3 regions of the Aliivibrio wodanis genome follow, and region 1 is predicted to be linked to each of the others. Evidence: predicted binding sites of a transcription regulator. Region 1 holds the regulator's gene; each other region holds the start of a gene.

Region 1 (10,938 bases):
ATCAGGTCTTTCAAGACGAGCATAGTAAAGAAGCTCATTAACCATTCCTTCCATCTCTTCTGTGTCTTCAATAATACTTGCCACGCTTGCTTGCTGTTCAGTTTTCAATGAAGTATCAGCGAGTACCTCAGCTTGCCACTGAACTCTAAATATCGGCGTTCTTAATTCATGTGCAACCGCACTGGTTAATGCACGATTACTAATAATTAATGCAGAGATTTTATCTGCCATATGATTAAAGCTTTGATTTAAGCTACCAACCTTTGTTGACCCTTTTTCAGAAGAACGTGCAGTTAAATCACCATTTGCAAATTCAAGCGTCACCTTCTCCAGCGCTCGGATTCTACGTCCAATAAACCAAATTAATAAAACACAGTATAGAGCAAAACCCAAAAGGAAAAATAACCAAACTATATTATCAGCAAAGTCTATTTTCTGAATCAAAGGAGCATCGACATTTACATCAACATTATAAATATCATCACTATTATTAATCGTAAACCAAAACACTCGGTCATCATCAAAATACCAATGCTTATTAGGGTGATCTGTCATATTCTGTCGAATTATATCAGGCTCTTCACCTATTGGAATTATCGTTAGTATTTGGCGTGTTTTATCCACATAATCATTAACTGACTGCAAAGCAGCCTCTTTACCTTGATTATCAGAAATTTTATTGACCATATCTAGATAGGCGTCAGCCCTATGTTCTTGCAATACATAATCGTAATCAGTGTTCCATTGATAGATCACTACCTCATAACCAATCAAACTCAACATAAACAACAATATAAGCCCAACAAGTGACTCTAGATATATTCTTCGCATTTTAATCCTATACTATAAATTTTTGACTATTCCCACGCATCAGGAATAAATAGATATCCTTTACCACGAACCGTAATGATTTTTTTAGGTGGTACGCTGTCATCACCTAGTTTTTTTCTCAACGCTACAATTTTATTATCTACTGTTCGATCAATACCATCATATTCAATTCCTCGAAGTAATTTAGTCAATACATCACGAGAAAGCACCTCTTCTGCCGAGGAAGCAAGAAGCATCAATAGATCAAATTCACTGTCTGTCATCACTATATTTTGCCCAAACAGCTCACAACTACGACGTGCTTTATTTAAAGACAATTGTCCAAATTGAAGTAATTGACTATTTTCGATTTCTGGTAATTGTTCATTCCTACGTAATAACATACGAATGCGAGCTAGTAACACACGAGGTTTAACTGGCTTAGTAATAAAGTCATCCATTCCTGTTTCAAGCGCTGCTACGTGATCAAAATCATCATCACTTGCAGTAAGCATAAGGATCTTACCCCGATATTCATTTCTTATCTGTCTACAAATTGTCAGGCCATCCTTACCCGGCAACATCAAATCAAGTAGTACTATATCTGGCTTTTCACTAAGGATAACATTCGGAGCTTCATTACCATCACTAACAAGAATAGTATTAAATCCTTGTTTTACAAAGTAATCATGTAACATATTTTGAAGTTTTAGGTCATCTTCAACTATAACGAGTTTTTGTTGCGGCATAATTCATTCTCACCGTTCATACTTACAGGTGTAAATACTTAAACTTTCTAAAACTAATAATATCTAAGTCAATAATATCAATAAGATACTAATAGGCTACTGTAGTTTTTCTATTTTATTTTTTAGGTCTATATAACTAAATTTTCACTTTGTCAGGGCTAGTCTGACACATTAATACAATTTAGCAGATTTTAAGACTTCAATCATTTATAAAGTAAATGTTAAAATTAAAAACTTATTCCTATCAAAGATTTCAACGCAGTTATCGTTCACTTTAACCAGCTAGGATGTTCAGTGTAAATAGTCAGATAATTTTAACCAAGAAGAGTGTTCAGATTAGTATCTAAGTAGAAAAGAGAAAAAACAGGAATTTTAGACACAAAAAAACCAGCATTAAGCTGGTTTATTTGTAATATGGAGGCGCCTCCCGGAGTCGAACCGAGGTCCACGGATTTGCAATCCGCTGCATAGCCACTCTGCCAAGGCGCCATATTTTTCTTAACGTAATATTGTCTATGGTAACAATATTAATGAATAGATGGTGCCCCGGGCCGGACTTGAACCGGCACAGCGCGAACGCCGAGGGATTTTAAATCCCTTGTGTCTACCAATTCCACCACCAGGGCACGCAATTCAATGCGATGCTTCTAACCATGTCTCTATTTTTAAGAGAGGTTGACACCATCTTTAATTATCGCTTTAACGCAATAATTTTTAATTCATCTGTATTACTTAAAGAAATGGAGGCGCCTCCCGGAGTCGAACCGAGGTCCACGGATTTGCAATCCGCTGCATAGCCACTCTGCCAAGGCGCCATCTCTTTACGGGGCTTAATGTAACTGATTTTAAAAAAGAGTCAAATAAAAAATTGCATTTAACCCTCTGTTTGTAGACTTTATCATCAAAATGATGAAGTTTCAGCTAACATGTTGAAAAAACAATCTATTTAGCACGCCACACTTTGATTTCTGATTGTCCTTTCCCTTTAGGTTTACGATCACTATTTTCAGTACTACGGCTTGAACTTGATTTATCAAAGCGATCATCTCTGGCTTTTTCACGGCGTTTTTCATTAAAAGTATTATTCGAATGATGATTACGACCTGAACTTGCTTTTTTTAACACTCGAATTTTACCATCGACTTCTTTAATCTTACGAGAGGCTTCTTCTGTCTTACTCGACTCGCCAATCATACTATTAATTTCATCCATTTCTGATGCTGTTAGATAGCGCCACTCACCAGAAGCCAATTTACCAAGGTCAATATTCATAATACGAACACGCTTTAGCTTAAATACTTCATAATCTAAGTATTCACACATACGACGAATTTGACGGTTTAAGCCCTGAGTCAAAGTTATACGAAACACAAATCGTGATTCTAGTTTAATCTTACAAGGTAGTGTCACTGTATCTAATATAGGAACACCTGCAGCCATCTTCTGTAAGAAGTCATCTGTAATTGGTTTATCAACACGAACTACATATTCTTTTTCATGTGCATTACCTGCTCGCAAAATTTTATTTACGATATCACCGTCACTGGTTAAGAAGATCAAACCATCTGAAGGCTTATCTAATCGTCCAATTGGAAAAATACGTTGTTCATGATTAATATAATCAACAATATTACCCTCAACATGACGCTCTGTAGTACAAGTAATGCCTACTGGTTTATTAAAAGCAATATAAATTCGCTCTTGTTTCGCTTTTAGTGGTTTACCATCAACCAGAACTTCATCACCTTCAGCAACTTTTGTTCCCATTTCAGGGACTTTGCCATTAATGGTAATACGTTGTTGATCAATCAGTTTATCTGCTTCTCTACGCGAGCAATAACCCGTATCACTAATAAATTTATTTAAACGGGTTAATTTAGGTTCTGGTGATGTCATGATGTACCTCAAAAAAATGAACAGCCGCAGTGTATCAGAAACGGATGAATATCCAATAAAAAGCGCCCTAAAAAAATGATAGGGCGCCTTATTTAAAACAAAAACAAAAACTTATTCTATTTTCGGATCCTTCTTTTTTAATCTCAGTTACTTTATCTGAAACTACTGCTTCTTTTTTTTCAACACTTTCTATTTTAACTTGATTTAATTGTGCTTCTTTAAGTTCTTTTTCTTTTTCTTTTTCTTTTTCTTTAAACGATGAAATTACTGCATTAAGATTATCAATCAAATGGTCATTGCGATCCAATTGTTGGGTTAGAATAACTATCTGCTTTTGAACCGCGGCACGATCATTTGTCTGTGTTTCAACCGTCGTTTCTAATGCTCCCACTTGAGAATTTAGCTCTTTAATTTTATCTTCCAAATCTACGGTATTATTTATTTCGTGCATTTGCTGCACTGCTGATAAAATTAACTCCGTTTGGATTCTTAAAGGTTGGTCTCTATAATCATCACCATTAATTGCATGAGAGATCGCAAGTAACTTATTTTCGAACTCTAATACTGGTTGCTCAAACTTTCCTTTTTTAACCGCCTGTAATAGTTTAACTTCTGCTGCCATATTTTTTAAGTGTGCAAGTTGGAATCTTGTTTTAGCAACAACATCGGTAACAAGAATTATATCTCGATTATTTGCTTGTACCGCTTTTTTTGTTTTCTCTAATTCCGCTTTTGTTTGTCCATAACTAATCGGAGCAACCGCTTTAAAGCCATCGTTGGATAAAGATGAAAACTCTTTCTCTAAAGGTTCGACATGAATTTTCAAAGCTGTTCTTATTTCAAGAACCTTAGCACTTGTTAAAAATTCTGCTTGCTCTGTTTGTGCCTCAGCAATATCATCTTCAACAATAACAACAAACAGTTCTTTATATTGTTCATTTAATTCTAAATACTCTTCAGAGAAATACTTGTTTACCTTCATAGATTTAAGGTAAGCCATTTGAGCTATGGCTCCAGAAAGCACAACATCTGCATTTTTTTTATATTTTTTTAGCTTAGAGAACTCCGCATCTGCTGAAGCCACTAAAGACATATATTTAGCAGCATAAGAACCCGATGAAAACATTGAGTATTCCTCACCTGTTAAGCCTGGTTCTCTCTCTATTTCAGCAAAGAGTTCTTTTGCTTCATCCCACTCTTCTCTTAAGTTCTGATATACCTCCTCTGAATAAATTTTAAACTCATCAACAGAATCAAATGCTACTTTATCTAATAAGTATTGTTTATTAAGCTCATTAAAGGTAGAAATTGACGGTGTTAATGTATTTTTCTCCGTAACAGAACTCGGCTCTTCAGCAGTACTTTGGCAACCAATAACACTAACTAAAGCAGAAGCAACTATTGCCATTTTAAAAAATTTTTTCATTACAGACCTATAATAATTATATTTGAATAGACGGAGTCTAGGACTCTTATTGATAACTTTATAAAAATAACTAAAAGGCTGCAACTACTGTTTAAGTAGTTACCTTATCAGTCGTACCGTATTCTTGACATGCTATCTACAGTATAGAGCTGCTCACTTAAAGATCTTAAAACGTTTGAATCATGAACAGAATTAGATTGATTACTATTATTAAATTATAGGCATAAAAAAGCCACTCACTTAAAATGAATGGCTTTATTTAACTTTTTTGGGGTTTTAACCACTAATCTCCGGCGAACATATATCCTTCACCATGAACGGTAACAAATATCTGTGGATTTTTTGGATCAACTTCCATTTTCGCTCGCATTCTTCGAATCAACACATCAATTGTTCTATCATTGGGAGCATCGACACGATGACTGATCATATTCAAAATACGTTCACGAGATAATACCGTATTCGGATATGAAGAAAGTGCTACTAGCAACTCGTACTCAGCTTTTGTTAATTTAACTGGCTCACCGCTATTTGATAGTGCACGGCGCTGAATATCGAAAGTCCACTCACCAAAGCGAACGACATTAGATTCATCTAATTCTACTGGTTCATTCGCTAATGACATACGCCAAAATAAATTCTTAACTCGAACTAATAACTCACGTAGCTCTACTGGTTTTGTGACGTAATCATCAGCACCCATTTCAAGCCCTACAATACGATCAATACTATCAGTTCGTCCTGTAACAAGAATAATACCAATATTAGATTGGCTACGTAGTTCACGTGCCAACAATAAACCATCCTCTCCTGGTAGGTTTATATCAAGCATAATTAAATCAACTTTTTGTTCAGCCAAAATAGTTCGCATTTCTGCCCCTGTTTCAGCCTCGCTCACTTGATATCCCTCGGCTTCAAAGTAGCCTACAAGTTTAGAGCGAGTTACCACTTCGTCTTCAACAACTAAAATGTGATAGCTCATAATATTCTCTTTTATGGTTATATTGGATGGTTCTTTTCTTATTCTATTCATATTTTGTAATAATGCCAATTCTCAATTGATATTTCTGTAAATTATTTGATTCAAAACAATTATCAAACAAAAATTGAGTTGTAACCTTTACAAATATCTTTATACACCCTGTTAATGATAGGTGCTATTCCTTTTCATACTTATCCAGTACAATTCTCACATAAATTTCTTGGAGCAAAATATACATGAACGATCTAACTGCATTTAATGAACAACGTGCCGAAATTTACTGGTGGCTATCTAGCTTATTAGCAAGTGAGTTAACAGAAGAACAAATAGAACAATATAACAGCTTTGAAATCCGTACGTTTTTATCAAATTTAGCAGAAACACCAGAACTTACCGCTTCTGTAAATACTTTAATTGATAAATTAAATCAATTACAAACTCGTGAAGGCGCTCAACTTGAGTTATCAGCTGATTTCTGTGAAGCCTTTTTAGGTTCAGATAAAAGTAGTGCTTTGCCTTATGCTTCACTATACCTTGATAAATCAGGTCTGCTTAATGCTAAACCAGCGCAAGATATGCGTGAGCTACTTACAAAGTATAATATTGCACAAAAAGCAGAATTTAATGAGCCTGCTGATCATATTGCAATAGAACTTGATTTTCTAGGTAATCTAATTGTGATGACAAACCAACAGTCATCAGAGGAAGACTTTGAGCTTTATATGACAGCTCAACAAAATTTTATTAATGAGCAATTATTATCTTGGACACCACGATTCAGCCAAATCTGTAAAGAGCGTGATGAGTTTGGTTTCTATGCTGCAGTTACCCATTTTCTTGTGACATTTTTACAATTAGACATGCTATTTCTTACTGGTGAGTAAAAAACAGCCTTTATTGATGACATAAATAAATAACTACGTGATGTAAATCAGGTTACAAATAAAATTTATGAAATCAATAATTGTTTGCACTATGCTTTACATATAAAATGTGAACGCAAACGATAAAATTTGAACATAAAATGAAAACCGCATTTTAAAGCGGTTTTTTTATTTATACCATATCATTAATCATATGATATTTAGGGCCTATTTATCTTCCATCAGTTCTCTATAGAGCAAAACAATTTGCTGGAACATAAATAGCCCCTTAATCACTATTTAAGGCTCTTATATGGCTACAATTAAAGACGTCGCAAAATTAGCAACAGTGTCGACAACAACCGTCTCTCACGTAATTAACAAAACACGCTTTGTTGCAGAAGCAACACAAAAACGTGTATGGGAAGCCGTTGAAGAGTTAAATTATGCACCAAGTGCTGTTGCTCGCAGTTTAAAATGTAATACTACTCGTACTATTGGCATGTTAGTAACTCAATCTTTCAATCCCTTTTTTGCCGAAGTTATGCATGGTGTTGAAAACTATTGTTATAAACAAGGTTACACTTTATTCATGTGTAATACTGAAGGTGATCTAGACAAACAAAAACACTACCTTCGTATGCTTTCTGAAAAACGTGTTGATGGGTTGTTGGTTATGTGTTCAGACCTAAATGAACAACTTTTAGCCTTGCTTGAAAAAAATACCGAATTACCAATGGTTGTTATGGATTGGGGACCTGATAGCCCTCATACAGATAAAATCATAGATAACTCTGAAGAAGGTGGATACCTTGCAACAAAACACTTAATAGAAAATGGTCACACTAACATTGCTTGTATCACAGGACAATTAGATAAGTTGACTTGTAAAGAACGTGTTCATGGTTTTCACCGAGCACTTTCCGAAGCAAATTTAGATTCTAATCCTGAATGGATTTTAGAAGGTGATTTTGAATGCTCTTCAGCAGCAAAAGCAGTTGAGAAAGTATTAGCAACCGAAGCAAAAGATCGCCCTACTGCTCTATTTTGTTTTAATGATATTATGGCGTTAGCCGCCATCAGTAAGATTCAACAATCAGGGTTAAAAGTTCCAGAAGATATTTCTGTAATTGGCTATGACAATATTGAATTATCGGCTTACTTTTCACCTCCTTTAACAACTATCCACCAACCAAAACGAAGAGTTGGAAAAACGGCAGTTGAAATTTTACTCGAGCGTATAAAAGATAAACATCATGAACGCCGTATTTTTGAAATGCAACCAGCCGTTGTTTCTCGTAATAGTGTTCATAATAGAACCAAATAACAAACTAGAGTTCTATAAAAATCAAGTCATAAGTTCAGGTTTTATTGAAAACCTGAACTGAGTTAACAGAAATGACCCTTGTTTTTATGAACCAATATCACATTATTGAGTTTTTGCAGTCACTCCCTTTGTTGATTGCTATATCATCAATGATGTCACAAACAGGGCAAACTATGTGAAAGCATAGGACGCAAAGCTTCCGGCCTACGTATTTATATATATATGGTAGCGGGGTTGCCGATGGTAAGTATTCCACTCGATGTTGTTATTTTACCTAAATATAACAATGTTGGGCTTTAAACTTGCTAGTATTTCCTCGGGCTCAGTTGTTTAGTGACATAGACTTAACTAACCGAGAATTATTGCAATGGATAAACCAATACTAAAAGATTCACTTCGTCTTCTTTCCTCTCTTGGGAAAGTCACATCTCGTTCAATGTTTGGCGGTTTTGGTGTCTTTATTGATGACACTATGTTTGCCCTTGTTGTGCAAGATAAACTTCATTTAAGAGGTAGTGAAGAGACGATTAACTTATTTAAAGAGCAAGGGTTAGAACCTTATGTTTATAAAAAACGAGGCTTTCCCGTTGTTACCAAATACTTTGCCATTTCACCAGAGTCTTGGAAAGAACCTGATTTAATATTAATTCAAGCAGTTGTTGCTTTTGACGTTGCAAAAAAAGACAAAGAAAAACAGAAAACTGCAGCCCCAACACGTATTAAAGATCTGCCTAACCTGCGACTAGCTACAGAACGAATGCTTAAGAAAGCAGGCATTACTACTGTTGAAGAGCTACGTAATATTGGTTCTGTAAATGCTTATAAAGCCATTCAGCAAACCCATTCTAACTCTGTTAGTGCTGAACTTTTATGGTCTCTAGAAGGCGCAATAAAAGGCACTCATTGGTCTGTTGTTTCTGCTGAAACAAGACAGGAATTACGAAAGCAACTGTAAGATCACAAAGCAACAACTCTCTGGTTTTATGTTGTATGATTACTCTAAATAATCGTACAACATTTGACCTGCGAGACAAAACCAGCCTACCATTTCTATAATTTAGCTAAGATTCACTTACGCTGAATACCACCTAGAGCCATATAAACTCCTTAACTCATCATCATTTTACCAATGTTAATTCCTCATTTATATTAATTAGCCTATCATACTTATTAATTCTTTAAACTCTCTGGGAATTTACATTAATTTAATATATTCTTAAAGCTTATATATAGAATGGCAGTCCATTTGATGGTACTGGACTCAATAGGTAAGACAAATGAAAAAAAATACCATCAGCAAAAAATGGCTTTATTTACCTATCATATCCATGATTTTCACCATGACTCTCGGCTTGTTTGTATTTAATTCAACACTGTCAGATTGGCTTGAAAATAAGGTTGAAGGCGGTTTATCTGAAGAGATCTCACGCGTCATAAAGGACATAAGTGATGATCAAGTTTCTTTTTCTGATTTAAAAGCACTAGACGTTTATATCAAAACTAAACTAGAGCTAGCCAAAGAAGATCACATCACAATTATCAAAGCTGATGGTACGCCGATTGCAGATAGTGATATCTCTTTAGAAGCCGTATTACAACTGGAAAATCACTTAAACAGAAAAGAAGTCGTTGATGCTAAGAATCTGAGTTATGGCAGCACAACTCGATTTAGTACTTCTCGCTTTAAAAATTTATTGTATTCCGCAAAGTCATTAGATTATCAAGGTCAAACTTACATTATTAGGGTAGCTACACCATTAACGCGTATAGACGCAATGGTAGAAGAGCTAATGAATATCCTAATGATTTTAATGGGCATTAATATTTCACTTGTTGTTGGCTCATCATTATTAAGTAATAAGCTTATTACTCAGCAAGTACAGAATGAGCAAGATCAACAAGAAGAGCGTATTGAGCAGCGTACTCAAGAGATTGAATTACTGCACCGCCTTGCGACTATGCTGGCTGCCTGTAATTCCATTAATGAAGCTCAAATGGTAGTCGAAGATATCCTTCCTCGAATTCTTGGTAACGTAAATGGCGTTATTTCGTTAATGCGTTCATCTCGTAACCAACTGCTTGTTAAGTTGGATTGGGGCGGAGTATGGCCAGGTAGCAAAACTTACGCTCCAGAAGAGTGTTGGGCGTTACGTAAAGGTAAATTTCATCTCGCTAATGATAAATACACGACTCTACCCTGCTCTCATATGGCAGCCACAGGGATCGACCAAACACTTTGTATTCCATTAACGGCCCATGGTAATACCATTGGTATGATGCATATTTATCTTGGTGAGCAAGAAGAGCTAGATGAAAATATCCAAAAGCTTGCTTTTACCGTTGCTGAACATTTAGGCCTTGCCCTTGCTAACTTGAACCTACAAGAGAAGCTAAGAGAACAAGCCATCAGTGATCCTTTAACGGGTCTGTATAATCGCCGTTACTACGAAGAAACGATTAACCAAGAACTGATGCGTGCGCATAGACACAAACAAGAAATGTCTATTCTTATGCTCGATCTTGATCACTTTAAACGCTTCAATGATAACTACGGTCATGATGCTGGTGATTACGTATTGAAAACAATTGGAACGTTATTACTCAATACTATGCGTGGTGAAGATACAATCTGTCGTCTTGGTGGTGAAGAGTTAGCTATCATCTTGCCTAATACAGGAGCTGAAGAAGCGCTTACTGTTGCAACTAAATTATGTGAGTCCGTTCGCGACCTTCATCTTGCGATTAAAGATCTATCATTAGGTAAACTAGGCGTCTCTATTGGTATTGCTACTTATCCTAAAAATGGTCTTCAATCTGATGATTTAACTAAACTTGCTGATATTGCTTTATATGAAGCAAAGGGACGCGGTCGAGATCAAGCCTGC
Region 2 (10,938 bases), 1.1 Mb from region 1:
CGCCGTAAAAATAAATTTCAGCGTGAATAGTGCAGCAAGAACCCAAACACTGATATGAACGTCACGACCTTTCCCGCTTAACAATTTAATTGCAGCATAAGAGATAAAGCCTAACGAAATACCATCAGCAATAGAGAAGGTTAAAGGCATAAGTAAGCATACCACAACAACAGGGGCTGCTTCAGTAAGATCTCGCCAATCTATACTCACAAGACCAGACATCATTAAAATTGCTACATAAAACAGTGCGCCAGCCGTTGCATAGGCAGGAACCATTCCCGCTAAAGGAGAGAAAAATAAAGCAAGAAGAAATAATACACCCACAACAACAGCCGTTAAACCAGTGCGACCACCTGCTGCAACACCTGATACACTTTCAATATAAGATGTTGTATTTGATGTTCCTAATAATGCACCAACAGATGTGGCTGTAGAATCGGCTAAAAGAGCGCGGTTCAAACGTGGAATTTTACCATCCTCCCCCATTATACCTGCACGCTGAGAAACACCAACTAATGTGCCCGCAGTATCAAATAGATCAACAAATAAGAAAGCAAAAACAACCGTCAGCATACTTAGTTCAAATGCATTAGAGAAATCTAATTGCATAAAAGTAGGTGCAATGCTTGGCGGTATCGACATAATACCGGCATATTGAACTTCACCAAATAATACCGCTAAAACCGTTACCGCAATAATAGCTAACATTACCGCTGCTTTATATCCACGATGAACTAAAGCAATAGTTAAAAAGAAACCGATAGCACCCATTACCGCAGGGAAACTAGTGATATTACCCATTGATACTAATGTTGCAGGGTTATCAACGACAATGCCTGCATTTTTCAGTGCGATAAATGCAAGAAATAAACCGATGCCCGCAGAGATACCCGTTCTTAATGAAAGAGGAATTGAATCGATAATCCATTCACGTACTTTGAAAATGCTTAAGAAAATAAAAAGTACACCTGACATAAATACAGCAGCTAAAGCAACTTGCCATGTATGACCCATACCTAAAACAACGGTATAAGTGAAGAAAGCATTTAACCCCATCCCTGGCGCTTGAGCGATTGGGAAGTTAGCAACGAACCCCATAATGAAACAACCGATTGCCGCTGCAATACACGTTGCAACAAACACAGCGCCTCTGTCCATTCCTGCATCCGCTAAGATAGCCGGGTTAACAAAAATAATATAAGCCATGGTTAAGAAGGTGGTTAAGCCTGCAATGACCTCAGTACGAAAGTTCGTACCGTTTTCTTTTAGTTGGAACATTTTCTCAAGCATTAGGGGTATTCCTAGTCTATTTTATGCAATCTAAACGTTTGCGTAATCGATTGGCTGAGGATTATAAAGAGGAATTATAGGAATTTCTAGCGATAGTTACCCTTTTAATGAGCTAATAATAAATAAAGTCAATACTCTAATTTATAAAGCAGAGTGTTTTCAATATTAATCAATTAGTTAAAGATAAAGATAACAAGTGAGGTAAGCGTCGAATTTATTTCAGACAAAAAAAACGCCACCCAAATGATTTGGATGGCGGAGAATTAAGTCACCCGTATTTGGGTAAAATAGAATTCCAACTATAGGGGTATTACTTTAACGTATAAAACCGAAGTTTTATTAGTAACCAAAGCAAGCTGGGTATACAAATTGGTTTGTATAAATAGAGCGTTGGTTCCAGAATTTAGAAGAACTTAAAGACATAACATCACCTTATCAATTGACAGTTAAAAACAAAATAATTGATCTCAGTTCCTTGGAGGCGATAAATCGGACTCATCCTTTGAGCATTTACTTTTTGCTGTAGCAGCAGATGGAGTAACTATACCACCATGAAATTTAATTACAACAAAAACATGACGCAGCTCACATAAATTTAATTACCCCTGCTTATTCACCTAAGTTTTGTAATTTTATTACTTTATCGTTTGCTATTTAAAAAATGGACCTGTATCTCATTTCTATTCATAAAATTTGATATGGTATTTACGATATCAAACAGAGTAATTCGCTAGATTCATAGGTATACTTGTTTTAATTAACACCCAATAACTCAAATAAATAGAGCATTCCTAAATAAATAATGTTCTCAAAAGGAGATTCTTGTGTCTGAGATCCGTCAACTTACCCCTCAACCTCTTTGGCAGTTTTTCGATAAAATTTGCTCTATCCCTCACCCTTCTAAACATGAAGAAGCATTAGCTCAATACATCATTGAATGGGCAACAAGTGAAGGACTAGAGGTTCGCCGTGATCCTACTGGTAATGTATTTATTAAAAAGCCAGCAACTGCAGGCATGGAAGATCGTAAAGGGGTTGTTCTTCAAGCTCACATCGATATGGTCCCACAAAAGAATGAAGACACGGATCATGACTTTACAAAAGATCCAATCCAGCCATACATTGATGGCGAGTGGGTAACCGCTAAAGGAACCACTCTTGGCGCTGATAACGGTATGGGTATGGCTTCTTGTCTTGCTGTATTGGCATCAAATGAGATCAAGCACGGTCCTCTTGAAGTTTTACTGACTATCGATGAAGAAGCTGGTATGACTGGCGCTTTTGGTTTAGAAGCGGGTTGGTTAGAAGGTGATATCCTTTTAAACACAGATTCTGAGCAAGAAGGTGAGATCTACATGGGTTGTGCTGGTGGTGCTGATGGTGCTATCAAACTGAATATCGAACGTGAAGCATTACCAACAGGTTATGTTACTCGTCAAATTACCTTAAAAGGCCTAAAAGGCGGTCACTCTGGCTGTGATATTCACACAGGTCGTGGTAATGCAAACAAACTATTAGGGCGTTTCCTTGCTGGTCATGCTGCTGAGCTTGATTTACGTCTTGTTGAATTCCGTGGTGGTAGTTTACGTAATGCAATTCCTCGTGAAGCGTTTGCAACTGTTGCCGTTCCTGCTGATAACGAAGCAAAACTTGCCGAACTATTCACGTTTTATACTGATTTACTAAAAGCTGAACTAGGCCGAGTAGAAACAGGTATCGTGACCTTCAATGAAGCGGTTTCTGCAGATAAAGCCTTAACATCGTCGACTCAAGCACGCTTTATTGCAACATTGAATGCGTGTCCAAACGGTGTGATCCGTATGAGTGATGATATTGAAGGTGTGGTTGAAACGTCTTTGAATGTTGGTGTTATTACGACAGATGAAGATTCTATTACTATTCTTTGTCTTATCCGTTCACTAATGGATTCGGGTCGTAGTATGGTTGAGGGTATGCTTTCTTCTGTTGCTGAATTAGCAGGCGCACAAGTCACCTTCTCTGGTACTTACCCTGGTTGGAAGCCTGATGCTGATTCTGAAATCATGCATGTTTTCCGTGATGTTTATGAAGGTATCTACGGAAATAAACCAAATATTATGGTTATTCACGCAGGTCTTGAATGTGGTCTATTTAAGAAGCCTTACCCAGAAATGGATATGATTTCATTCGGTCCAACAATCAAATTCCCTCACTCTCCAGATGAGAAAGTGAAAATTGACACCGTTGCTCTTTATTGGGAGCAAATGGTTGCTATCTTAGAGAACATTCCTAAGAAATAATCCATTACTTGTTAATAAAAAAACGGTCAGCATATGCTGACCGTTTTTATTTATATCAATACAATAATACCAATAGAACAGCTATTAGAAATATACTTTCGGGTTGGTAGCGCCCCAGATTACGTATAGCTCAGGCATACTACGACTACTAAATGCTTCCATTTCTTTAGTTTCAATCGTCTCTTCATTTTGAGAGCCGAAAAGAACTACTTCATCACCCGGTTGAACATCGGCAATATCGGTAACATCAACCATCGTTGTATTCATAGATGTCACACCCACTACACTTGCTTTCTGGCCATTAATTAATACATAGCCGTTATTACCAATTGAGCGCACATAACCATCAGAATAGCCTAATGGTAGATTGGCTAAAATTGAATCACGACCTAATACGTAAGTGCTGCTATAACCAATAGTGCTGCCTTTTGGTAAGTAATTTAAAGAGGCTACAGAGGTTTTAAAGCGAACGATACGTTTGTATTCAGGGTTACTTGGCATATCACCGTACAGTAGGCCACCAGGGCGAACCATATCTAAATGAGCTTCTGGTAGGTTAATCGTGGTGTAAGAGTTGGCAACATGTAGAGTGATGTTTTCACGATTTAGCTGAGCTTCATCAATCAGCCATTGGCTTTCTTGTTTAAATAAGTTTAGCTTTGTGCGGATCTCTTCAACTGATTCATTAGGGAAGTGCGTCATGATCCCAACGATATTAACATGACCATTAAAGGCAATATTTAATGCCTCTTTTTTACCTTGTAATTGAGTTAAATCTAACCCATTACGTCCCATGCCACCCGCATTAATTGCTAAGTGAACAGGAATGATTGTATTATTTTTTTTAGCTAACTTTGCAATGGTATTAGCTTGTTCGCTTGAACCAATTAACTCTTCAATTTGGTACTCTAAACCTGATTGAATTTCATTAGGTGTTGCTGCGCGTACACGCATGATTTCACCTTCGAAGCCTTTAGCTCTAACAATACGCGCTTCTTCATTACTCGTAATACCAATGCACTCTACATTGCGATCAATCACTGAAGCCATTAAGCCTTCAATACCATTACCATAAGCATCTGCTTTCATGATTGCACATACTTTTGTATTTTCTGATAATGTTTGTTTTAAGGTATCGATATTATGTTGAAAAGCTTTAGTATCAATTTCTAACCATGCATTGGTTTGTTGAATTTTCTCTTGATTTGTCAAAGTATCTAAAGAAAGTAGAGGCGCAGAAATAGCCACTGAAGGGAAAACTAAACTTAACGCCAACGCACATTTTGTAAATTTCATAAACAACCGTTTCTGTATAATTATTATCTTATAAATTTTGAAATGGAATTATATAGTGCTGCTTTTATAAGCTCTAGATAAAACTACTTATATTACAAGTAGATAAATTACAACCAACAACATAAGAACATACCTAAACGAATGGACTACACTTGATTCTCATTTTATAAACATAAGTATCATTAACACTACAGCCTTTATCTGTATTCTGCTTCTAAATTAAACTTAACTGCTGAAAAGCTTCTTTCTCTTTTAGCATCACACTAACCCCTATTAATCGGATTTCTCGTCCTTTTTGTCTCTCTAATACTTCAATAAGAAGCTCTTCGAAAAAAGGCAATGTAAGACTAGGATGTATATGCTCTATCGTCGTTTGCTGAAAATCGGCAAATTTAATTTTGATGCCTTGCTTCGCAATGCTAGATGAACCATTAGCCTTAAGCAGCCGCTTCTCTAATTCAGGATATAGTCGAGTCTGGATAACAGACCAACACTCATCGAAAGAACTTATGTTATGAGTAAAGGTCCTCTCTACTCCCACTGACTTCCTATTTCTCTCTGTAATCACTTCACGCTCATCAATCCCATGAGATCGTTTCCATAGCGAAGCGCCCATTTTGCCAAATCTTAATAATAGATCTCTCTGCTCACTTTTTTTAACATCACTGCACGTATACAATCCAAATTGATGTAAGCGCTCTAAGCTAACCTTTCCAACTCCTGGTATTTTCTCTAACGGCAATTTATTTATTTCATCCATTACCGTATCTGGAGTGATCACGTATTGTCCGTTTGGCTTATTAAGATCTGAGGCTATCTTTGCTAAGAATTTAAGCGGAGCTATCCCTGCTGAAGCGGTTAATTGTAACTCATTAAAAATATCTTTACGGATCTGCTCAGCAATAAGCGTCGCTGAACCATAGAGAAGTGAGCAATCACTAACATCTAAATACGCTTCATCTAATGAGAGAGGTTCAATTTTATCGGTATAACGACGAAAAATACGGTTAATATGATGGGAGACCTCTTTGTATACCTGCATTCTTCCAGGAACAACAACGAGATTTGGGCACAGTTTCAACGCTTTTCCTGTCGGCATGGCTGAGTGGATACCAAACTTTCTTGCGGCGTAATTACAAGTGCTCAATACACCACGCTGTCTTTCATGACCACCAACGGCTAAAGGAACATTCCGCAGTGCTGGATTATCTCGCATTTCTACTGCTGCATAAAAGCAATCCATATCAATATGAATTATTTTTTTTACTTTATTTAGGGTCATATCAGCACCGATAAGACTGTATATATATACAGCAACAATATCAATTATCACTCCGAGTCTCAATCATTTTATTTCTCATTATCGCAAATATTAAAATGACGCCAAGCTTATTCAAAGCTATGATTCATAGATGAATGTTTCAAAAATGTAGCAGGGAGGTTTTTTTGAGCAGTAATAATATTTTAATTGTTGAAGATAGTCTGACATTCAGAAACTACCTACATCAACAAATTAGCAACTTAGGGTATGAAGTTATTAGTGCTGAGTCTCTTGCTGAAGCGAGACAGATACTCGAAAAGAAAACTGACTTCCTTTGTGCTATATTAGATTATTGTTTGCCAGATGGACAAGATGGTGAAGTAATCGATCTCGCATTAGATAAGCAACAAAGAGTTATCGTTCTAACTGCTATATTCCAAGACGATTTAAGAGAAAGAGTACTCAGTAAAGGTGTTATTGACTATATTTTAAAAGAAAGTCTAGTATCAATTTCATATCTTTTACCCCTCATACAAAGACTGACTAAAAATCATCAACATAAAGTCTTAATTGTTGATGACTCTTCCGTAGTACGAAAGCATATCGACCAATTATTAAAACAATATTACATTCAAACTCTCCAAGCTGAAAATGGAAATCAAGCTATTGATATACTAAAAGAAAATCAAGATATATCATTAATTATTACTGATCATGATATGCCCGAAAAAGATGGGATATCTATGATTCATGAGATTAGATCCGATAATAGTCATAGCCAACTTGCTATTTTAGGTATTTCTGCCAGTGATAGTAAAACCCTCACTGCTCGCTTTTTAAAAGCTGGTGCAAATGATTTCTTGTATAAACCATTTCATTCCTGAAGAGTTTTTTTGCCGTATTCATCAAATACTGCAAATTAAAGAGGCAAATGATGCATTGTTTATCATGGCAAACCAAGATGCTTTGACCAATTTATGGAATCGCCGTTATTTAATGGAGAAAGCCAATACAGGCATTAAACGTCGACATATTGCTATGCTTGATATCGATTTTTTCAAAAAAGTTAATGATACTTATGGTCATGATGCTGGGGATATAACTCTCGTTACAGTTGCTCATATTATGAAAGTTTGCTTCTCTGATAGCCTTGTTGCTCGCTTTGGTGGTGAGGAATTTTTAATTTATTCGGAACTACCATTAAGTGACTTTGTTATTCGATTAAACAAAATGCGAGAACGGCTTGGTAACGTATCAATCCCTTATCACGATCAAGAAATAACAATTACTATCAGTGCAGGTGTATCAGGTATTGAAGGAACATTAGAAGAGCAAATTAAAGATGCTGATGAAAAGCTATATCAAGCAAAGAATAGCGGAAGAAATAAAGTAATTTCTGAAATATAATTGATCAAAGCCTGAAAAACTCTCAGGCTTTGTTTATTACTGATTAAGCAATACGGTCTTTTTCCCAAGCGGCTAACTTCTCAGCTCGAATCGCTTCCTTCGCTTCTCGTTTTTTACGTGCATCGCAAGGCTCAGGGCAATTACATACCTTATCAATCCCAACAGCACCAAGGCCACCACAGCTTCCCTTAACGACTTTACGTTGGACAATATAGCCAATAGCCATTGCACCAATCACCGCAAGAAAAACACCAAATGTAATTAGAAAAGTATTCATCATCTACTCACTTATTTCAAAAAAGGCTTAAAGGCTTCAGAAGCTATTTCTTTAAAGCCATCTTTTGTTTTCACAATCATGAAAACAGGGATATTATTTATATTGGCGATTTCCATGCCTTTCTTTTCACCTAACACCATAAGGCCAGTTGCTAGTCCATCTGCTGTCATTGATGATTTATCAAGCACTGTTACTGAGACCACTTTATTCGCAATTGGTTTACCCGTAATTGGATTGATAATGTGAGAGTAACGGACCCCCTCTTTCTCAAAGTATATACGGTAATCACCAGATGTTGCCACTGCATGATGGCCTGGTTCAATAATTTCTTGGATTGAACGTTCATCTACTGATGGTTTTTCAATCGCGATACGCCACGCAACCTTCTCTTTATTCTTACCTTTAACACGCATCTCACCACCAACTTCAACCATGTAGTTCGTGATACCTAATTCTTCTAAATAATTAGCCACAACATCAACACCCCACCCTTTTGCTATAGTCGATAAATCAACATACAACTCAGGGATGTCTTTAGTTACCGTAGTATCGGTTACACTTAAGTGCTGAATACCAACAATAGCACGACGAGTATTTAATTCATCTTCTGTTGGAACAACTTCAGGGCGAGCTTCTGGGCCAAAACCCCATAAATTAACCAGAGGACCAACGGTTACATCTAGTGCACCTTCCGTTAATTCATTTAATCGGATCGCCTCTCTGATCACCATTGCTGTATCTTTAGACACTGTGAATGGTGTTGAAGCAGTACTTTGATTAAATTGACTTAGCTCTGAATCTTTACGATAAGTCGACATTTGATCATTAACAAGTTCAAGCTTTCTATCTACTTCTACTTGAATAACTTCAGCTGTAGGTAAACCGTCTTGAGCTATAAATTTGATATTATAACTGGTCCCCATAGTTGGACCATTTAAATACACTTGCTCACGCTGTTCACTACAACCCGAAATTAATATTAAAGCACATAGTGCAACGACTACTTTTTTTGCTTTATTTACCATATGAGTACAACTGACAATCACTGTCAACTCCTTAAAACAAACAATACACAGGAATATAAATTTGATAAAACCTATAACCCTGTACTTTGTCTGGTTAAATGTAAACCATTAATACGAAAAAAGGCTGACTCAAAGATGAGTCAGCCAATATTTATTACTTCGTTAGATTAACCACCGAAGTCATCTAGTAAGATGTTTTCATCTTCAACACCAAGATCTTTAAGCATGCCGATTACAGCTGCATTCATCATTGGTGGACCACACATGTAGTATTCACAATCTTCTGGAGCTTCATGATCTTTCAAGTAGTTTTCATAAAGTACGTTGTGAATGAAGCCTGTGTAACCATCCCAGTTATCTTCTGGCATAGGATCAGACAGAGCACAGTGCCATACGAAGTTTTCATTGTTAGCCGCTAGGCCGTCAAAGTCTTCAACGTAGAACATTTCGCGCTTAGAACGAGCACCATACCAGTAAGACATTTTACGTGTTGATTTAAGACGTAAAAGTTGGTCAAAGATATGAGAGCGCATTGGTGCCATACCAGCACCACCACCGATGAATACCATTTCATTATCAGTATCTTTAGCGAAGAACTCACCAAATGGACCAGAAATAGTACATTTGTCGCCTTCTTTTAAAGACCAGATATAAGATGACATAACACCAGGAGCTACATCTGGGTTATTTGGCGGCGGAGTTGCAATACGTACGTTAAGCTTGATGATGCCTTTCTCTTCTGGGTATGAAGCCATAGAGTATGCACGGATCGAATGCTCTTTAACGATTGATTCGTAACGGAACAAGTTAAACTTATCCCAATCACCACGATATTCGTCAGGAACATCGAAATCTGCGTATTTAATGTGATGTGGTTCAGCTTCAATTTGAATGTAACCACCAGCACGGAATGGAACTTCTTCGCCATCTGGGATAGCAAGAGCAAGTTCTTTGATGAAAGTAGCTTCGTTATCATTAGAGATAACCGTACATTCCCACTTTTTAACACCAAAGATTTCTTCAGGAAGTTCAATATCCATGTCAGTTTTCATTGCAACTTGACATGCTAGACGCTCACCTTCACGAGCCTCACCTTTAGAAATGTGATCAAGTTCTGTAGGTAGAATATCACCACCGCCAGATTTTACTTTCACACGACACTGACCACAAGAGCCACCGCCACCACAAGCTGATGATACAAAAATACCAGCGCTACCAAGAGCGTTAAGTAATTTGCTACCAGGCTGTGTAATGATCGCTTTTTCAGGATCACCGTTTACAGAGATAGTAATGTCACCTGATGGCACTAGTTTAGATTTAGCGAATAAAATCACTAAAACTAAAGCCAGTACAATTATGGTAAACATCGCTACACCAAGAATAATGCTTTGCATTTGTTATTCCTTATTACTGGGTGCTTACCCTACAGTTGAACACCAGAGAAAGACATAAAGCCTAACGCCATCAAACCTACTGTAATGAAAGTAATACCTAAGCCACGAAGACCTGGAGGTACATCTGAATACTTCATTTTCTCACGAATACCAGCAAGCGCTACGATAGCCAACATCCAACCAACACCAGAACCAAATCCATAAACCACAGATTCAGCAAAGTTATAGTCACGTTGAACCATGAAAGATACACCACCGAAAATTGCACAGTTAACTGTGATTAACGGAAGGAAAATACCTAACGCATTGTACAAAGGCGGGAAGAAACGGTCTAAGATCATTTCTAGAATTTGCACAAGTGCCGCGATAACACCAATAAAGGTAATAAAGCTAAGGAATGTTAAATCAACACCCGCAACAATCGCATTTTCTTTCAATAAGTAAGTATAAACAAGGTTGTTCAATGGTACTGCGATTGTCAATACAACAACTACAGCAACACCAAGACCAAACGATGTTTTTACTTTCTTAGACACGGCTAAGAAAGTACACATACCCAAGAAGAACGAAAGTGCCATGTTCTCAATGAAGATCGATTTAACAAGTAAACTAATATAATGTTCCATTTCGACCCTACTCCTTCGCTTCTACTTGTTCTGGCTTGATGATACGGATAGCCCAAATCATAAAACCAATTAAGAAGAATGCA
Region 3 (10,938 bases), 98 kb from region 1:
TACATGACCTGTCGAAATATCAACTGCATTCAAACAAATAGCATTATCTACATCAGCACCATCATCATGAATCCATGGCATACCAGATGTTTGAGCTATGACTAACTCTGAGTCATTAGGAGAGATCATTGCGCCTTTACCAGCTCTTAACTTAATATTCTTACCTGGTGTTGCCTGAATTATCTCACCTTTCACCGTAAAACCATCAATTCCATTAGTTGGAGGTGTACGGCGAATTAACTCATCACCTTCAACCACTGTAATAGTCTCACCTAGATCTCTCATATCAACTTTATCTTCCTCGCCTTCTTTCTCTTGAGGTTGTAAAGCTTGATCACGAAAATCTTCAACTAAAGGAGTAAAGCTTGAATTATCACCATCAACGGGTTCCTTACCTTTAGCAACTAGGAGTGATACCTTTTCACCTGAGGCTAAATTTCGACTCAAGACCATTACTTTTTTTAATGCATTTTTACTAATACCACGAGTGATTTCCATGCTTGTTAGTGCTGAAATAATATCACTGCTTTGAAGATCTCTACCGCCATATGCACCAATAACTGCCATCGTTGCTTTCATGTCTCGCTCTTCAAGCGCAATGAAAACTTCGGCATCACGACGCTCAGCAACCTGACGATTCTGGTGATTACTGATCATGCCGCTTTTAATATCATTAATGATAGAAGAAATAATTTTCTCATCAAAGAAAAAACCATTTGCTCCTATTTCCTCTAAAGATTGCTTAAATCCTTTTAAGGTTGGTTCAGCATCCGGCTGAAATTTATCAGGAAAGCGTAAAACAACCGCATTATCATCCTGTATCAATGTTAGAATAGAATTCCACATGTCCATCACTCTTAGTATGTATTACAGTTTTAAATTAACCGTAAATATAGTTAGTTAATTGTTATTCTACAGTTCAAAATCATCTAAATCTATGTCGGTCTCTTGACGCTCAAAAAACGCCACTAAATCGTCGTGTCCACCAATATATTTTCCATCTAAGTAAATTTGAGGCACTGTATTTACAACGATTCCCTCTTTTTCCTGAATTAAAGCAACCATTTCATCTTTATTTAGATCGACGTCTAATGTCAGAACTTTATACTCTATATTTTTATCGTCTAAAATTGTTTTTGCTTTAACACAAAATGGGCAGACTGTTTTTGAGAAAACTATCGTTTGAGCTGTATCGAACATTTCTTTTATCTCTTTATTGTTAAATAGTAAACGCAGGGTATGCTTTTAGTTCTGGGATCAATTCATGTAACTGTTGTTCTTCATCGGCAATTTCGGTTGCTGAATCACACAATGCTCCTGCTTCTTTTTTCATTTCTTGTTTATGTTCTTTTATTTTAGTGTTTATTGATGATTGTACATCGCTAAATTGTTGCTGTAATTCAGAGAAATTAAATTCTCCTTCTTTCATTTTATTTGATAACGAGTTAAATACACTTGAGAACAACTCTTTATCTAAACTTTGTACCATCAACTCAAGATCTTGCTTCCAACCAGTTTCTATATCTTGAAAAAAATTCTGTTCTAATACCAGATCTTTGCCTTGATAGAACTGCTGTTTAGCTGTTTGCTTATAATCATTGATTTTTTCTTTAACCGATTCAAATGAACCTTCAGCATTAAATGATGTTTCAATATCACTAACAAACTCACTCGCCGCTGCAAATCCTTTATCGGTAAAATCAACAATACTTGGTAGATAATTGGCTAACTGCTGCTGATACTCTTCAATCGCTTGTTTTTGTTCTAACGTCAATTTAAGTTCATTACCATTGATAAAAACATGTCCATTTTTATCGATTCTGAGTTTATCTTGAGTATTCTCAACCTTAACCTCTCCTACCGACGTTAATATTACATCATTTTTTACGGTAATTGGGCAAATACCAGCCCAAGCTTGACTAGTTAACAATAAGGTGATTAAAACAACAGCCTTTTTCAATGACATCGCACTCATTCTTTAATTATTCCACATACTAAACAGTTTAACTGATTGCTACTCAATTGCTCAACTTAGAATATTTACCCAATAAATAGCAATCGTTTGCTTTTGTTCTGGTAGTACAACATAGTTCTGGTATGATGCATCCTGTATTTAAATCGTTTATATAGGAATTCTACAATGAGTCTTTCCGAACAAGTACTTGCTGTTAATGATGATCTCCCAATTCGTACCGATAAGCCTGTACACAGTGGTAAAGTACGTTCTGTATATTGGTTAACAGAGGAAGACAGCCGCCGCCTGATTAAAGAAAAAGGCTACAATGTCGCAGCTGATGCACCTTTAGCTATCATGGTAATTAGTGATCGTATCTCTGCATTTGATTGTATTTGGCATGGTGAAGGTGGATTAAAAGGAATTCCTGGTAAAGGTGCAGCCTTAAATGCGATTTCAAATCATTGGTTTCAGTTATTTAAAGATAATGATTTAGCAGACAGCCATATTCTTGATATCCCTCACCCATTTGTATGGATTGTTCAAAAAGCAAAGCCTGTGATGATTGAAGCTATTTGTCGTCAATATATTACAGGTTCAATGTGGCGTGCTTACACTCAAGGCGAACGAGAGTTTTGTGGTATTACTCTACCTGAGCGTCTAGAGAAAGATGAGCAGTTATCAGAACTACTGTTAACACCATCAACAAAAGGCGTGTTAACAGGTATTGAAGGTGTTCCTGAAGTAGATGATGTCAATATCACACGTAAAAACATTGAAGATAACTACGATAAATTCAATTTTTCTTCTGTTGAAGATATTGCTTCTTATGAAAAACTACTTAAAGAAGGTTTTGCGGTTATCGCCAAAGCATTGAATAAAATCGATCAAATCTTTGTCGATACGAAGTTTGAATTTGGTTACGTTAGCGATGCACAGGGCAATGAGAAATTGATCTATATGGATGAGGTAGGAACACCTGATTCATCTCGTATTTGGGATAAAAATGCCTATCGCTCTGGTCATATTATTGAGAACTCAAAAGAAGGTTTCCGCCAGTTCTTATTAAATCACTTTGCTGAACCTGATATTCTTTTAAACAAAAATCGTATGGAAGAACGTTTTGCTTTAGCACAAGAAAATGAACTTCCATTAGAAGCGATGATGGACTTATCGAAAACGTATTTAGACATTGCAGCTAAAATTACAGGCTCCCCAATTACGTTAAGTGATAATCCAAAAGCTGAGATTATTAAAGTATTAAAAGAAGAATATCAATTAGTTGATTAATATTTAACTTTTTTAGCTTAAAAAAATGGCGACCACATTGGTCGCCATTTTTGTATTTAACATTCTAATAATCAGATGATTATAGGAAGTGTACTGTTAGGTTAACAGATGCAAAATCAATATTTTCATCACCAACAGTGAAGTTATTGTAGCCTGCACCCAGAGTTAGCATTGGGAATACACTGTATTCAACACCTAAACCGATGAATGGATCAACACCATCATCAGACTTATAACCGTTTGTGCCTTCCGCTTCCCAGCTATGCATACCCGCTTTACCGTAAACATGCAGTGGACCAAAATCAATGCTTGGTTTAATAGCAAAGTTAACTGAAGTTACATCAGCAGAACCAGCAGCACCAGAATAATCATAAGAACCTAGGTTCCAAGCACCCATTTCAACACCGATGAAAGGAAGAATACCTGTACCGATATGAGCACCGTATACCGTAGAACTTTCGCCAGCAAAATCAGCAGAACCAGCTTGTACGCCACCGTAAATCAGTGAATCAGCAGCCGCTGTTACTGATACGCTCGCTAGAGCTAACGCTAAAAGTGTCTTTTTCATCTTAAATCCTATTTTTACTAGAGGGAGCGGCAATCTTTGACGCTCTTTTCAATATTATAAAATAACAAGCAATTAATGTGCCGAAATTAAGCGTAGTGTACGGAAAACATTAACACTCAGCAATGGCATTTTTTACTCGTTTATCAGAAACTGGGTACGGTGTCCCAAGTTGTTGGGCAAAGTAGCTTACTCGAAGCTCTTCTATCATCCAGCGGATCTCTTTTACTTTATCTGGAATAGGCTGCCCTTTCGGGATTTTATTTAATAACTCTTTATATTCATTATTAATGCCTTCCACTTTCAATAAGTGAACACGGTCTCGATTTGGATCAATTGGAAGTTTTTCCATTCGGCGTTCAATTGCTTTCATATAACGATGAATGTCTGCTAATCGCTTCCAACCACACTCTGTTGCAAAGCCTTTGAAGATTAAGTTCTCTATCTGAGCTTTAATATCAGACAGTGCAAACGCCATGCTTAAATCAACACGGCCTTTTAGCTTTTTCTGTATTTGGAAAGCCGTCGTTAAAATCGTTTCAACTAATTTAGCTATCTCAACAACCGTATCTCCAAGCTCTGCTCGAATGTGTTCTTTCATTTTGTCGAAAGCCTCAGGCTCCCAAACTAGGCCACCCTTCTCTTCAATCAACTTATCAATACCACAAGCGATACAGTCATCAATTAAATCTAACACTCGACCGTATTGATTAAAGTACAAGCCTAGTTTTGACTTATTTGGTAAGTTGCTATGTAAGTACTTAATAGGAGACGGAACATTAAGAAGGATCAAGCGACGTTGGCCTGCCTTCATTGCATTGTGTTGCTCTTCTTCTGTTTCAAACAGTTTGATTTCAACACTGTCTTTACCATCTACAATTGCAGGGTAAGCTTTAACTTCAAAGCCACCACGTTTTTGTGTGTAAAGTGCAGGAAGCTCACCAAAGCTCCACGTTTTAAGTCCTTTTTGCTCGATATCATCATCTGCAACTTGAGATAAGGTTTCTTGAACTTTATCTTTTAAGCCATCTTTTAAATCATATAGATCACGACTTTCTTTCAGCTTACGGTTACGGTGATCAACAACTCGGTAGGTTACTTTTAAATGATCTGGAATTTGCTCTAATTTCCAATCTTCACGTAACACTTCTACCCCAGTCATGCGTCGCAGTTCTTTTTCAAGACTGTCTAATAACGGGGCATCAAATGGCGTTGCGCGAGATAAAAACGCATCCGCATAATTCGGCGCTGGTACAAAGTTACGACGAAGTGTTTTTGGTAACGATTTAATGTAAGCAACGACCATCTCATGACGTAGACCTGGAATTTGCCAATCAAAACCATCCGTTGTCACTTGGTTCAAGATTGGTAATGGCACATGTACCGTTACACCGTCACTATCTTGGCCCGGTTCAAATTGATAACTTAGCTTCAGTTTTAAACTACTTTGATGCCAGAAATTAGGGTAATCAAGATCCGTCACATGACTTGCATCATTACGGAATAACATCTCTTTTTCAAAGTTCAGTAAATCTGGCGTCTCTTTCTGTGTTTTCTTCCACCAAGAATCAAAATGACGACCCGAAACAACATCTGTATTTACGCGTTGGTCATAAAATTCAGCCAACTGATCATCATCAATCAAAATGTCACGACGACGGGATTTATGCTCTAACTCTTCAACTTCTTGCAAGAGCTTGCGGTTTTCTTTGAAGAATTTATGATTGGTGTTCCAATCCCCTTCAACTAGCGCTGAGCGAATAAATATTTCACGACATACAGGCGCATCAATCGAACCATAGTTAATTTGACGCTTAGGAACAATTGGAATGCCATAAATAGTAACTTTTTCGTACGCCATTACTGCAGCTGATTTCTTAGACCAATGTGGTTCACTATAGCTGCGTTTAATTAAATGTCCTGCTAATGGTTCAATCCATTCAGGCTGAATTTTCGCAACGATACGACCCCATAATTTAGAGGTTTCAACCAGCTCTGCAACCATTATCCATTTGGGTTGTTTTTTAAATAAACCAGACGCAGGGAAAATATGGTAGCGCGCATTTCGAGCACCTTGATATTCATTTTTCTCTTGGTCTTTTTGACCAATATGAGAAAGCATACCGGCTAAAATTGCAGTATGAACGCCTTGATACCCTGCCGCTTCTTGATTCACTTTATAATTAAGCTCTTTCATTACTTGGCTTAATTGGTAATGAACGTCTTGCCACTCACGAACACGTAAGTAGTTTAGGAAATCTTTGCGGCATTGTTTTCTAAATTGGTTACTTGACAGCTCTTTTTGCTGCTCTTTCACGTGCTGCCATACATTCACAAAGGTCAAGAAGTCCGAATCTTCATGATTAAAGCGTTTATGTTTATCATCAGACTGCTGTTTTTTATCACTTGGACGCTCGCGTGGATCTTGAATTGATAACGCCGCAGCAATGATCATCACTTCTTGCAATGCATTGTAATTTGGCGCTTCTAGAACCATTCGAGCTAAACGTGGATCAATCGGCAGACGAGCCAATTCGCGTCCAACTTTAGTTAAGCTTTTCTTTGAATCTTTAGCGTTAGGATTAATTGCCCCTAACTCTTCAAGTAGTTTTACACCATCTTGAATATTGCGATTATCTGGTGCTTCAACAAATGGGAAAGCTTGAATATCACCTAAACCTAACGCCGTCATTTGCAAAATAACAGACGCTAAGTTAGTTCGTAAGATCTCAGGGTCGGTAAATTCTGGACGTGCAACAAAGTCTTCTTCTGAATACAGACGAATACACACACCTTCAGATACACGACCACAACGGCCCATACGCTGATTTGCACTTGCTTGAGAGATCGCTTCAATTGGTAGACGTTGCACTTTCGTTCGGTAACTATAGCGACTGATACGTGCCGTACCTGGGTCAATGACGTACTTAATACCTGGAACGGTTAACGAGGTTTCAGCCACATTAGTTGCCAATACAATTCGACGACCAGCATGAGGTTGAAACACTCGGTTCTGCTCTTGAGACGATAAACGCGCGTAGAGAGGCACAATTTCAGTGTCTCGTAGGTTACGTTTTTCTAGTGCTTCTGCAGTATCACGAATTTCTCGCTCACCCGTCATAAACAACAGAATGTCCCCTAGCCCTTCTTCACATAGCTCATCAACTGCATCAAAAATACCTTCCAGTTGATCTCTATCAGTATCATCGCCATCTTCGACAATAGGACGGTAGCGCGTTTCAACAGGGAAAGTTCGGCCTGATACTTCAATAATAGGTGCATTATTAAAGTGTTTTGAAAAACGTTCAGGATCGATGGTTGCCGAGGTAATAATAATTTTTAGATCAGGGCGTTTTGGTAGTAGTTCACGCAAGTAACCCATAATAAAATCGATGTTCAGGCTACGCTCATGCGCTTCATCGATAATAATGGTGTCATACTGATTTAAGTATCTGTCGTTTTGGATTTCAGCCAGCAAAATACCGTCAGTCATCAATTTAACTTGGGTGCGCTCTGACACTTGATCGTTAAATCGAACTTTATAACCAACATGGCTACCCAGCTGTGTTTCCATCTCTTCTGCAATACGATCGGCAACCGAACGCGCTGCAAGACGACGTGGCTGTGTATGACCGATATTACCAAATTTACCACGACCTAATTCCAAACAAATTTTTGGCAGCTGTGTGGTTTTACCTGAGCCGGTTTCACCTGCAACAATAACCACTTGGTTATTGGCAATGGCTTCTGCTATGTCGTCTTTCTTTTGGCTAACAGGCAGGTCTGGGTATTTGATCGTCGGGCGATCCATTTCACGGTTATTAGCAACCTGCATAGATTGTGCGATGTCTAATGCAATTTCATCAAACACGGCGTTTCTTGATTCTTCTTTTTTAATGCGTGATGCGCCATGAATGCGTTTACTTAGGCGAAAACGGTCACGCAGCATACATTCACTTAGGGCTTTTCTAAGTGTTGCTGCTGAATTTTGATTTGATTGACTCAAAATATATCCTACTGAATTTTTATTATTCATTAACTGCAAGGATTCTATCACATTCTTAACTCTATCTACCTTAGCGAGATAAAAATCTGTTTTACTTTATTGTAATAATCCACTGTCTAAAAATCTAAAACGCGCTTGATAAACAATCAAACTGTACGGTTATTTAGAGATTAGATTGCCCGAATAGAGCTCCCTTTGCTAAACTTAATGCATCAATCCTAATCATTAAGATGGCTGTATGGAATTTAACGGTAAGCACATTGAACGCGACGCTCAAGGGTATTTAATGAATCATACCGATTGGTGTGAAGAGTTAGTTCCACTGTTCGCGAAAGAAGAGAATATCGAATTAACTGACGCTCACTGGGAAGTTATTCGCTTTGTTCGTTCTTTTTATGAAGAATTCAAGACATCGCCTGCTGTTCGTATGCTGGTAAAAGCGATGGAAAAAGAACATGGCCCAGAAAAAGGCAACAGCAAATACCTATTTAAACTATTCAAATTAGGCCCTGCAAAACAAGCCACAAAACTGGCGGGTTTACCAAAGCCTGCAAAATGTCTTTAAGCTTATATTCACTAAAAGCATTTACTAATATAAGCAATTAACAAGTAGAATCATCACTTTAATACATTTTAAAATCAGACAACTCTTGCCACTGGGTTTCAACTTTCTCGATAGAATCTACACGAGCTAATTGAGGCCCTATTTTCAACCATTCTGCTAATGCATTTACCTTTTCCTCTTCTCCACAAGCAAGTACTTCAACAGAACCATCCGCTTGATTTCGAGCATAACCGACCAAATCAAGTTTCAATGCCGTATGCGCGGTATGAAAACGAAAACCTACACGCTGTACTTTTCCCTTTACAGTAAACTTGAACGATTTTTGTGACATAACTCACCTATTAACTGTAATTTATAATAATGTTTTTTAATCATAATATATTATCAATCCCCCCATCATATATACGGATCTAATATGAAAGAATCAGCATTTCGTTGGATTGATAAATACCTTATCCATCTAAAAATTCAAGAAAAGTTTTATCTACTTTTCTTACTTCCAATTATCGCCCTTTTAAGTCTAACAGCAATTATGGATTCTGCTGCTGATAGCATGATGGCTGAAACACTAGAGCATGAGGTTCAATTCGTTGCCTCTATGTTGGATCAACAAAATATTTCACGACAAGATGCAGTAAACCTTCTCTCTCAATCTGCTGAGTTTTCCGTTGGTTCGGGCGAGCACAGTGCATTTGTTAATTCTGGTAATTACAGTATCAGTGCAGATTCAAACGTTACGCTTTGGTCTACTTTATCTAGCTTACAAATATCCCTAATAGCTGCTGTTTTATTATTAATGGCTGTTGGTGTTTATTACATAATGACTTTCATTGGTGGCGCGATGTTCACCATGAATAAAGCACTAGAGACGCTTGAATCTGGTGATTTAACCCAACGAATGAATTTTTTCTTGGTTAGAGATGAATTCAGCACAATCGCAATGACGATAGACAAACTTGCTGATCGTGAACAGCAATTAGTATTAGCAATGCAAGAATCTGTTGCACTGATTCAGCAGATGAGTTCTGAGTTAAGCCAAAATAGCCATAAAAGTTCAGATGCTTCTGATAAGCAACTTGCACAACTCGATTTACTATCAAGTGCAACAGAAGAAATGGCGACATCAATTCAAGAGGTGGCTAATTATACTCATGAAGCTTCTTCTCAATCAACCGATGCGATGGATTCTGCACGAACAGGGCAATCTCAAGTAGATGCTGCAGTAAAAGCGATTCAGGCGTTATCAGAAGAGATAAATCAAGCGGCAAACGCTGTACAAGAGTTAGATTCTAATGCTGCAAAAATTGATGAGGTCGTCACTACTATCAATGGTATTTCACAACAAACCAATTTACTGGCTTTGAATGCTGCGATTGAAGCCGCACGAGCGGGCGAACAAGGTCGTGGGTTTGCAGTTGTTGCCGATGAAGTTCGTACATTAGCTAGTCGAACTCAACAAGCTACCGTTGAAATTCAGTCGATGATTGAAGCACTGCAAAATAACAGTAAATCTTTGTTATCTCTAACATCAAATACAGTAAGTAATGCTGAAACTGGTCAAGAGTTAATGCAGCAGGTACATAACGACATTTCAAACATTGCTGCTCGTAACAATACTATTGCACAAAGCAATAATGAAATTGCAACAGCAGCCAGTCAGCAAGGCGATGTTGCGGTGAGTATTGCTTCAACAGTTGAAGATGTTCGAACTCAATCAAATCAAGTTCATAATATGATCAAAGACTCAGAATCTAATATCGAGCAACTGCGTTTGAAAGGCCAAGATTTAGAATTGCTGCTTAATGGATTAAAAGCATAGCCTCTTCAAATTTAACATTTCAATAGCCTAATTCATGCAGTAATAATTCATTTTATTACTGCATTTTTAATATCTAACTCCGCACTTTTAGATTAATCCCCTCTTCACTCCTTCTTATACCAATCACAGTAAGTAAGTGATCAGAAATAGCGAAGAAACAATGCTTGAGAACAAGGCTGAATTTTTCGATAAGTAGTTATTCTACAATCAAAAATTCTAACGCAGTTATCGAGCATTTTAACAAGCTAGGATGACCAGTTATTTACTACGATTGGTATTCGTTTGCTTTTCCTTGCGACATCAAAGAGAATAGCCCCCTAATTAACTCATCAGAGCATCAATATGACTGTTTCAATCTATTTAGTAAAAGGACGTGATAAAGCATTACGTCGCCGTCACCCTTGGATCTTTTCTCGTGGTATTGACCGCATTGATGGAAAAGCAGAGCTAGGTGAAACAGTTGAGATCTATTCAAACAGTGGCGAGTGGCTTGCTCGTGGTGCTTTTTCTCCACAATCTCAAATCCGCGCTCGTGTTTGGACGTTTGATAAAAACGAAGCCGTTGATAAAGACTTCTTTGTTCGTCGTTTAAATCAAGCACAAGGCTTGCGTGATGTTCTTGCTGAGCGTGAAGGCTTAACTGGCTACCGTTTAATCGCTGCTGAATCTGATGGTTTACCGGGTATCACGATTGACCGTTACCAAAACTACTTTGTTTGCCAATTATTAAGTGCTGGCG

What was found. Region 1 encodes PurR, which represses purine synthesis genes. Its sites were predicted from a motif close to TNANGNAAACGTTTNCNTNA; they were not measured.
Region 2: a site for PurR is predicted at 1,317-1,336, ahead of ACU5DF_RS14875 (NCS2 family permease). Genes of this name have one in related genera too.
Region 3: a site for PurR is predicted at 2,051-2,070, ahead of ACU5DF_RS10450 (phosphoribosylaminoimidazolesuccinocarboxamide synthase). Genes of this name have one in related genera too.

Annotation. Positions count from the first base shown of each region.
Region 1 is NZ_JBREXA010000002.1:457,643-468,580, reverse strand. Features, by position in the region: gene ACU5DF_RS10055 (ATP-binding protein) at 1-831, opposite strand, end outside; gene ACU5DF_RS10050 (response regulator) at 858-1,559, opposite strand; tRNA gene ACU5DF_RS10045 (tRNA-Cys) at 1,975-2,048, opposite strand; tRNA gene ACU5DF_RS10040 (tRNA-Leu) at 2,099-2,185, opposite strand; tRNA gene ACU5DF_RS10035 (tRNA-Cys) at 2,301-2,374, opposite strand; gene rluF (23S rRNA pseudouridine(2604) synthase RluF) at 2,502-3,455, opposite strand; gene ACU5DF_RS10025 (hypothetical protein) at 3,544-4,881, opposite strand; gene torR (two-component system response regulator TorR) at 5,165-5,863, opposite strand; gene torD (molecular chaperone TorD) at 6,100-6,747, shown strand; gene purR (HTH-type transcriptional repressor PurR) at 7,040-8,053, shown strand; cyclic di-GMP riboswitch class I at 8,209-8,295, shown strand; gene ACU5DF_RS10005 (TfoX/Sxy family DNA transformation protein) at 8,421-9,008, shown strand; gene ACU5DF_RS10000 (sensor domain-containing diguanylate cyclase) at 9,331-10,938, shown strand, end outside.
Region 2 is NZ_JBREXA010000002.1:1,511,994-1,522,931, forward strand. Features, by position in the region: gene ACU5DF_RS14875 (NCS2 family permease) at 1-1,290, opposite strand, end outside; gene vcdP (small protein VcdP) at 1,630-1,713, opposite strand; gene ACU5DF_RS14880 (aminoacyl-histidine dipeptidase) at 2,115-3,569, shown strand; gene alr (alanine racemase) at 3,654-4,865, opposite strand; gene dinB (DNA polymerase IV) at 5,080-6,147, opposite strand; partial or broken gene ACU5DF_RS14895 (response regulator) at 6,282-7,533, shown strand; gene nqrM ((Na+)-NQR maturation NqrM) at 7,577-7,810, opposite strand; gene ACU5DF_RS14905 (FAD:protein FMN transferase) at 7,822-8,835, opposite strand; gene nqrF (NADH:ubiquinone reductase (Na(+)-transporting) subunit F) at 9,003-10,229, opposite strand; gene nqrE (NADH:ubiquinone reductase (Na(+)-transporting) subunit E) at 10,259-10,855, opposite strand; gene ACU5DF_RS14920 (NADH:ubiquinone reductase (Na(+)-transporting) subunit D) at 10,863-10,938, opposite strand, start outside.
Region 3 is NZ_JBREXA010000002.1:556,102-567,039, reverse strand. Features, by position in the region: gene ACU5DF_RS10465 (flagellar assembly protein A) at 1-846, opposite strand, end outside; gene ACU5DF_RS10460 (glutaredoxin domain-containing protein) at 913-1,200, opposite strand; gene ACU5DF_RS10455 (DUF2884 family protein) at 1,220-1,966, opposite strand; gene ACU5DF_RS10450 (phosphoribosylaminoimidazolesuccinocarboxamide synthase) at 2,141-3,244, shown strand; gene ACU5DF_RS10445 (outer membrane beta-barrel protein) at 3,324-3,812, opposite strand; gene hrpA (ATP-dependent RNA helicase HrpA) at 3,922-7,845, opposite strand; gene ACU5DF_RS10435 (TusE/DsrC/DsvC family sulfur relay protein) at 8,054-8,380, shown strand; gene yccX (acylphosphatase) at 8,439-8,711, opposite strand; gene ACU5DF_RS10425 (methyl-accepting chemotaxis protein) at 8,796-10,199, shown strand; gene ACU5DF_RS10420 (class I SAM-dependent methyltransferase) at 10,542-10,938, shown strand, end outside.